One region of the Streptomyces sp. BoleA5 genome, then DNA from elsewhere that is predicted to be linked to it. Evidence: riboswitches for the same ligand, from Rfam matches in the RefSeq annotation. Region 1 holds a riboswitch; the other holds the start of a gene.
The links. A riboswitch is a leader RNA that binds a small molecule or an ion and turns the genes downstream of it on or off. The one in region 1 is predicted to bind S-adenosylmethionine.
Positions count from the first base shown of each region.

Region 2: it holds a riboswitch for S-adenosylmethionine, as region 1 does, so the genes downstream of both, B085_RS0102825 (aminotransferase class V-fold PLP-dependent enzyme) here and thrC (threonine synthase) in region 1, are expected to answer to the same signal.

Region 1 is NZ_KB892102.1:381,716-385,919, reverse strand. Features, by position in the region: gene B085_RS0118415 (alpha,alpha-trehalose-phosphate synthase (UDP-forming)) at 1-1,048, opposite strand, end outside; gene B085_RS0118410 (glucosyl-3-phosphoglycerate synthase) at 1,155-2,126, opposite strand; SAM riboswitch class I at 2,284-2,411, shown strand; gene thrC (threonine synthase) at 2,430-3,716, shown strand; gene B085_RS0118400 (ubiquitin-like small modifier protein 1) at 3,761-4,039, shown strand.
Region 2 is NZ_KB892090.1:606,545-610,748, reverse strand. Features, by position in the region: gene B085_RS0102835 (rhomboid family intramembrane serine protease) at 1-555, shown strand, start outside; gene B085_RS0102830 (Lrp/AsnC family transcriptional regulator) at 552-833, shown strand; gene B085_RS0102825 (aminotransferase class V-fold PLP-dependent enzyme) at 871-2,265, opposite strand; SAM riboswitch class IV at 2,422-2,538, opposite strand; gene trpD (anthranilate phosphoribosyltransferase) at 2,667-3,731, opposite strand; gene B085_RS0102815 (cytochrome b) at 3,858-4,204, opposite strand, start outside.

The DNA of each region.
Region 1 (4,204 bases):
CCTCGTCCGTGTACTCCCGGTAGACGGCCAGGTCGTGGCGGGAGGGGTAGGCGAAGGCGATGTGCACCACGCGCCCCTGCCATTCGGGGTGGTCGCGCAGCAACTGCGCGTACGCGAGCAGGCCGCGCACGATGTTCTTCGACAGCTCGGTGCGGTCCACGCGCACGACGACCTTGCGGTCCGGGCCGCCCACCGCCTCCTGCAGCACCGCCAGGCGCTCGTCCACGTCCGGTCGGTGCGCCCGCTCCCGCAGGAAGTCGGCGTCCGCGCCGAGGCCGTGCACGCCGATGCGCGTGGTGCGGCCCCCGTGGGTGATCGTCAGGCTGCCCGCGTCGCGGATGACGGAGGCGCCCAGCACGTCCGCGCAGCACGCGGCGAAGGCGTCCGCCCAGCGGTGGGTCAGGAAACAGGCCCGGTCGGCGCCGAGGATGCCGCTCAGCACCTCCGCGGCGACGTCGTCCGGCAGCAGGCGGAAGTAGTCCGGCGGGGCCCACGGGGTGTGCGAGAAGTGGCCGATGCGCAGGTCGGGGCGGCGCGAGCGGAGCAGCTGCGGCACCAGCGCCAGGTGGTAGTCCTGCACCAGCACGGCCGCGCCCTGGCCGGCCTCCTCGGCGAGCGCGTCGGCGAAGGCGGCGTTGTACGCCACGTACGCCGCCCACTGGTCCCGGAAGTCCTCGTCGAAGACGGGCTCCAGCGGGGTCTGGAACAGCATGTGGTGGACGAACCACAGGACCGAGTTGGCGATGCCGTTGTAGGCCGACGCGAAGGTGTCCGCCGGGATGTCCAGCATCCGTACGTGCTGCCCGCCGGTGTCGGCGATGGGCAGCCGGCCCGTGCCCCCGGCGCCGCGCAGTACGGCGGCCCGGTCCCCGTCGCCCAGGGCCGCGCAGACCCAGACGGCGTCCGCGTCCGGCCCGATGGCGCTCAGGCCCGACACGAGTCCGCCCCCGCCGCGGCGGGCGGTGAGCGTGCCGTCCTCGCGGAGGCTGTACGACACGGGGCCGCGGTTGGACGCGACCAGAACGCGCGCGGCATGCGATGCGACCATGCGGCCAGCCTAGCCACGCATCCCGGACCGCAAACGTACGAGCTAGCCCAGCCGGGGGTTTTCCGGCCGCGTCCCGTCGCGGCTCCGTCGCGGGTACCGCCTGGGATCAGGCCACCGCGCGGCGCTGGGCGTACTCGGGGATCGTGCGCATCGGGGGGCGCTCCTCCGTCGCGACCTCGTGGACGTGCGGCTCGAAACCGCCGCCCGGTGCGCGGTCGAACTGCGTGAGGAAGGGCCGCACGAGATGGCCGCGTGCCAGGCGGATCTGCGCCGTCCGGTAGATCGCCGCCGCCATGCGGCCCAGGGCCTGGCCGTCCTGGTGCCGGTGGTGCCGGACGCCGACGTCGACCTGCGCCAGGGCGTCGAGCCCGACCGTGCCCAGCGCGTCCACCAGCAGCCCGAGCTCCACCCCGTACCCCACGGGGAACGGCAGCCCCTCCAGCAGCGAGCGCCGCGCCGCGTACTCCCCGCCGAGAGGCTGGACGAACCCCGCCAGCTGCGGCCAGTGCAGGTTGAGCAGCGGTCGCGCGACCAGCTCCGTCACCCGTCCGCCGCCGGCCGGGACGACCGTCCCGCCGGTCTCCAGGGGCCGGTCGTACATCGCCTTGACGAGCCGCAGATCCGGGTCCGTGAGCAGCGGCCCGACGATCCCCGACACGAACCGCGCGTCGAACTCCCGCAGGTCGGAGTCGACGAAGCAGACGATCTCCCCGTGCGTCACGAGCAGCGAGCGCCACAGCACCTCGCCCTTGCCGGGCAGCGCGGGCAGCCGCGGGAGCACCTCGTCCCGGTGCACGACGACCGCGCCCGCGGCCGCCGCGACCTCGGCGGTCCGGTCGGTCGACCCGGAGTCCAGCACGACGAGTTCGTCGACCAGCGGCACCGCCTCGCTCATCAGCTCGCGGCGGATCGTCCCGACGATCTCCCCGACCGTGGCCTCCTCGTCGAGGGCGGGCAGCACGACGCTGACCGTGCCGCGCGCGCCCGCGGCGCGCTTGGCGGCGAGCAGTTGCGGCAGCGGCCTGTGGTCGGCGGTCCAGGACCGTCGTTGCAGCCAGCCGGCCACCTCGTCGAGCACCGGGTTGCTCCGTTTCTGCCCGTCTCGCAGGACGGACGGCCCATGACCAGGTTCGAGGTCGTCGGTTACAGTCGTGAACACGAGGCACGACCATCGTATGTCCACGGTGATCGCGCCCCGTCCGACAAATGCCCGGGCAGTACGCCCGGCGCCATACCGCTCATCCAGAGGGGCAGAGGGAACGGCCCGTTGAAGCCCCGGCAACCCTCCCGCCGACCGCGAGGTCCAGGTGGGGAAGGTGCCAATTCCGTCTCACGGCGAGATGCGTCGTGAGGAAGATGAGGAGAAAGGGCCTCGCCTGACATGGCTGCGCAGACCGTTGCATCCGCGTCCACCGATTCCGCCTTCGGCCCCGCGTCCGCGCTCTCCTGCCGCGAGTGCGGCGAGCGCTTCCCGCTGGAGCCCCTCTTCGCCTGCGAGGCCTGTTTCGGCCCGCTCGAAGTGGCGTACGACCTTCCGAGCGGCGACCCCGAGACCCTCCGCAAGCGGATCGAGTCCGGGCCGAACAACATCTGGCGCTACGCGCCGCTGCTGCCCGTCCCCGCGGACGTGGCCTCCAAGCCCAACCTCAACCCGGGCTTCACCAAGCTGGTCAAGGCCGACAACCTCGCCCGCGAACTGGGCGTCACCGGCGGCCTGCACATCAAGGACGACTCCGGCAACCCGACCCACTCCTTCAAGGACCGGGTCGTCGCCATCGCCCTGGAGGCCGCCCGCACCTTCGGCCTCACCACGCTGTCCTGCTCCTCCACCGGCAACCTGGCCGGCGCCGTGGGCGCCGCGGCCGCCCGGGCCGGCTTCCGCTCCTGCGTGTTCATCCCGCACGACCTGGAGGAGGGCAAGGTCGTCATGGCCGCGGTCTACGGCGGCGAGCTGGTCGGCATCGAGGGCACCTACGACGACGTCAACCGCTTCTGCAGCGAGCTGATCGGCGACCCGATCGGCGAGGGCTGGGGCTTCGTCAACGTCAACCTGCGCCCCTACTACGGCGAGGGCTCCAAGACGCTCGCGTACGAGATCTGCGAGCAGCTGGGCTGGCGCCTGCCGGACAACATCGTCATCCCGATCGCCTCGGGCTCGCAGCTGACGAAGATCGACAAGGGCCTGCGGGAGCTGACCGAGCTCGGCCTGGTGGAGGAGAAGCCCTACCGCGTCTACGGCGCCCAGGCCGAGGGCTGCTCCCCGGTCTCGACCGCCTTCAAGGCCGGCCACGACGTGGTGCGCCCGCAGAAGCCGAACACGATCGCCAAGTCGCTCGCCATCGGCAACCCGGCCGACGGCCCGTACGTGCTGGACATCGCCCGGCGCACGGGCGGCGCCGTCGAGGACGTCACCGACGAGCAGGTGGTGGACGCGATCAAGCTGCTCGCCCGGACCGAGGGCATCTTCGCCGAGACGGCCGGCGGTGTGACCGTCGGCGTGCTGCGCAAGCTCATCGAGACCGGGCAGCTCGACCCGGCCGGCGAGACCGTGGTCCTCAACACCGGCGACGGGCTCAAGACGCTGGACGCCGTCGCCCCGACCTCCCGCCCCACGGCCACCATCCGCCCGAGCCTCGACGCGTTCCGCGCCGCCGGCCTGGCCGGCTGATCCCATCGCACCGGCTGACCCAGACTGAAGGTGAACCCCGCATCATGAGCGCTACCGTCCGCATCCCGACCATCCTCCGCACCTACACCGGCGGCCGGGCCGAGGTCCCCGCCGAGGGCGGCACCCTGGCCGACGTCATCGACTCGCTGGAGCAGAACCACCCGGGCATCTCCGCGCGGGTCCTGGACGACACGGGCAAGCTGCGCCGTTTCGTGAACGTCTACGTGAACGACGACGACGTCCGCTTCTCCCAGGGCCTGCAGACCACGGTGGGCGAGGGCGCGTCCGTCTCGATCATCCCGGCGGTGGCCGGCGGCTGCTGAGCCGCGCGGCCCGCGGAGGCGACAGGGGTGCCGGGGACTTCCCGGCACCCCTGTGTGTTCGAGGGGTAGTTGAAGGCCTGTACAGTTGCCCTGAACGGCTCGCAACCCCCTGCAACGCTCTGCGCGACCCCCCTTCCCCGGGGCGGCCTTGTCAGCGATTTATCG
Region 2 (4,204 bases), on a different contig from region 1:
CCGATGCCGAACGGCTGCCCGCCGCTGAAGTCCTTCGCCACCTCGCCGTTCGTGTCGGTGCTCACCGCGCTGTTCGTGCACGGCGGTTGGTTCCACCTGCTCGGCAACATGCTCTTCCTCTGGGTCTTCGGCGACAACGTCGAGAACCGCATGGGCCGCTTGCGCTTCCTGCTCTTCTACATCGCCTCCGGCTACGTGGCGACGTACGGCTACGCGCTCGGGCACACCTCCTCCACCCAGACCCTGGTCGGCGCGTCCGGAGCGATCTCCGGGGTGCTCGGCGCGTACCTCTACCTCTACCCCAAGGCCAGGGTGACCAGCGTCTTCCCCTTCCTCTTCTTCCTGCCGCTGCGCTTCCCGGCCTGGATGGTGCTGATCTTCTGGTTCGTCCTGCAGTGGCTCGCCGGCGAGATCCAGCAGACGGGTCCCGGGGTGGCCTACCTCGCCCACATCACGGGCTTCGTCTGCGGCTTCCTGTGCGCGTGGGTGTGCTATCGCGCAACGCCTAAGCTTGAGCCCGCAGCCAGGGCGAGCCAAGGAGACCTACAGCCGTGATCACCGCGATCGTGCTCATCAAGACCAGCGTCGACCGTATCCCCGAGATCGCGGAGTCCATCGCCGCGCTCGACAGCGTCAGCGAGGTCTACTCCGTCACGGGGACGTACGACCTGGTCGCCATGGTGCGGGTGGCCCGGCACGACGAGCTCGCGGACGTCATCCCGGGCCGGATCAGCAAGATCCCCGGCGTCGAGGCCACCGACACCCACGTGGCGTTCCGCACCTACTCCCAGCACGACCTCGAGACGGCCTTCGCCATCGGCCTGGACGCCTGACCGAGCCGCCCGGCGCGGCGCACCCGGGCCGGGCCGCTCAGGCCCGGTCCCGGTCCGGCACGCAGCGGCCGTCCTCGGTGCGGTAACGCCACTTGGCCCCGTCCGACACCAGCTCCCGCACCGCGTCGACGAAGCGCTCCACGTGCTCGTCCGGGGTGCCCGCGCCGAAGGAGACCCGGATGGCGTTGAGCGTGGCGGCGTCCCCGGCCGAGGGGTCCGGGAGCTCGCCCGAAGCGGCCTCGGGGGCACCGCACTCGCCCGGCTCCTGGTCGGCGGCGCCGAGCAGGGTGCGCAGCAGCGGGTGCGCGCAGAAGAGGCCGTCGCGGACTCCGATCCCGTACTCCGCGGAGAGCGCCGCCGCGAAGTGGGAGCTGTTCCAGCCGTCGACGACGAAGGAGACGACGCCGACCCGGGGGGCGTCGTCCCCGAACAGCGAGAGCACCCTGACCTCGGGGACCTCGGCCAGTCCGGCCCGCACACGGGCCACCAGCGCCTGCTCCCGCCCGACCAGCCGGTCGAACCCTGCCTCCGTCAGCGCGCGGCAGGCCGAGGCGATCGCGTAGGCGCCGATGACGTTGGGCGAGCCGGCCTCGTGCCGGGCGGCCGTGGTGTGCCAGTCGACGTCCACCCCGCCGTCCGCACTGCGGGCCACCCGCCGGGAGGCGCCGCCACCGGCCAGGTAGGGCTCGGCCGCGCCGAGCCAGTCGGCGCGGCCGGCGAGCACTCCGGAGCCGAAGGGCGCGTAGAGCTTGTGCCCGGAGAAGGCCACCCAGTCCACGTCGAGTTCCGCGACGTCCACCGGGTGGTGCGGGGCGAGCTGCGCCGCGTCCAGCACGATGCGGGCCCCGTGGGCGTGGGCCGCCGCGGCCAGCTCCCGCACCGGCCAGAGCTCACCGGTCACATTGGACGCCCCGGTCACACAGACCAGAGCCGGTCCGTCCTCCGCCCGGGCGGCCAGTGCCCGCTCAAGCGTCGCCACCGCCTCCGCCGGGGTGCGGGGGGCACCGAGGTAGGTCACATCGGCCTCCCTCCACGCCAGCAGGGACGCGTGGTGCTCGGTCTCGAAGACGAAGACGCTCGTGCCGGCCGGTACGGCGGCGGCCAGCAGGTTCAGCGAGTCGGTGGTCGAACGGGTGAAGATCACCTGGTCGCCGGGGCGACAGCCGAGGAACTCCGCGACCGTTGCGCGGCTCTGCTCGAACAGGTCGGTCGACAGCTGCGAGAGGTAGCCGGCCCCCCGGTGCACGCTGCCGTAGTACGGCGCGTAGGCCGCCACGTCGTCCCAGACCCGCTGCAACGCGGGCGCGCTGGCCGCGTAGTCGAGGGCGGCGTACCCCACCTCGCCCCCGGTCACGAGCGGCACGAGGACCTCGCGTCCCAGGACGGGCAGCGGAGCGTGGACGGACGAGGGCAGGGCAGGGCGCGGCGACATGGCGAAGTCTCCTGGGAGCAGGCGGGGGTGAAGGAACGTCAGTGATGACGGAACAGCCCTCGGCACGACGGGCGGACGCCCGGGAAGAGGGTGGGGAGGGGCGGCTGGGGGCCGGAAGGGCCCTAGCGCATTCGCTTGCTCATGGAGGAACTCCTCTGACCGCGCTTGCCGCAGACCTCGCTGCCTGCGGCCTGGTCATCACCCGGGGCACCCCGCCACGGAAGGAGGGTTGCCGGACAGCGGGCCGGGGCCGTTTCGCTGTCACTCGTGACCTGCGCAGCATCATGCCACAGGGGCACGCCGCCGCAAGCCGCGGTCCGCATCCCGGACGGCCCGCCCTGGACCGGACAGCGCGCAGGGCCGGGGCCGAAGGCCCCGGCCCTGCGTGGTGGTTCCCGTCGTCAGACCTGCGTGGCCGCGGCCCAGCGCTCGAGCGTCCGTGCTGCCGCCCCGGAGTCGACCGACTCGGCCGCCCGGGCGATCCCGGCCGCGATCCGCTCGGTCAGCGGACCGCCCGCGCCCTCCAGCGCCACCAGCGCGGCCGCCGAGTTGAGCAGCACCGCGTCACGCACCGGGCCGGTCTCGCCCGCCAGCAGCCGGCGGGCGACGTCGGCGTTGTAGGCGGCGTCCGCGCCCCGCAGCGCCTCGATCGGCACCAGTTCGATGCCGACGTCGCGCGGGTCGAAGGACTCCTGCTCGACCTTCCCGTCCCGCACCACCCACACCTGGGAGGTGGCCGTGACGGTGAGCTCGTCCAGCCCGTCGTCGCCCCGGAACACCAGCGCGGAGGAGCCGCGGCGGGCCAGCACGCCCGCGATCAGACCGGCCATCCGGGTGTCGAAGCACCCCACGGCGGAGGCGCCCACCCGGGCCGGGTTGGTCAGCGGGCCGAGGATGTTGAAGGAGGTCGGGATGCCCAGGTCGCGGCGGGCCGGGGCGGCGAACCGCATCGCGGGGTGGAACCTCGCGGCGAAGCAGAAGGTGATCCCGGTTTCCTCGGCGACCTCCGCCACCCGGCCGGCGGGCAGGTCGAGGTTGATGCCGAGCTTCTCCAGGACGTCGGAGGCACCGCTGGCGCTGCTGGCCGCCCGGTTGCCGTGCTTGACGACCTTCGCGCCCGTGCCGGCGATCACGATGGCGGACATCGTGGAGATGTTCACCGTCCTGGCACGGTCGCCGCCGGTGCCGACGATGTCCACGGCGGGGCCGGGGATGTGCAGCGGCTCCGCGTGCGCGTACATCGACTCGACGAGGCCGGTGACCTCCTCGACCGTCTCCCCCTTGGCCCGCAGGGCCACCATGAAGCCGGCGACCTGGGCGTCCGAGGCCTCGCCGCTCATGATCCGGTCCATCGCCCACGCCGCTTCGGCCGCCGTGAGGTCCTTGCCGTTCAGCAGCGCGCCCAGGACGTCGGGCCAGGAGCCGCCCGCCACGGATGCGCCTCCGGCGGGGTTCACAACGCTCATGGTCCACTCCATGGGGTCTGACGTGCGGCGGGAAACATTCGGCTCCAGCCTATCGGCGCGGGGGAACGGGAAAGGGCCCCGTCCATCGGATGGACGGGACCCTGCCCGGTGGCACAGCTTCAGTGATCAGTGGTGACCGTGGCCGCTCGTGATCTCCTCGTACTCCTCGGCGGTGGGCTTGTCGATCTGCGTTCCCTCGCCGTAGTAGCCGCGGGACAGCTTCGCGCGCAGCTTCGCCGTGGGGCCGACCTTCTTCTCCACGCCGTTCTCGTCGACCTCGGGGCCGACTTCGAGCGGCTTGGGCTGCTCGTGCTGGGTGAGCTTGAACAGCGCGCCCTGCTCCAGTGGCTCGTGGATCTCGATGAACTCACCGTGCGGGAGCCGCTTGATGATGCCGGTCTCGCGACCGTGCAGCACCTTGTCCCGGTCTCGCCGCTGCAGACCCAGGCAGATCCGCTTGGTGACGAAGAAGA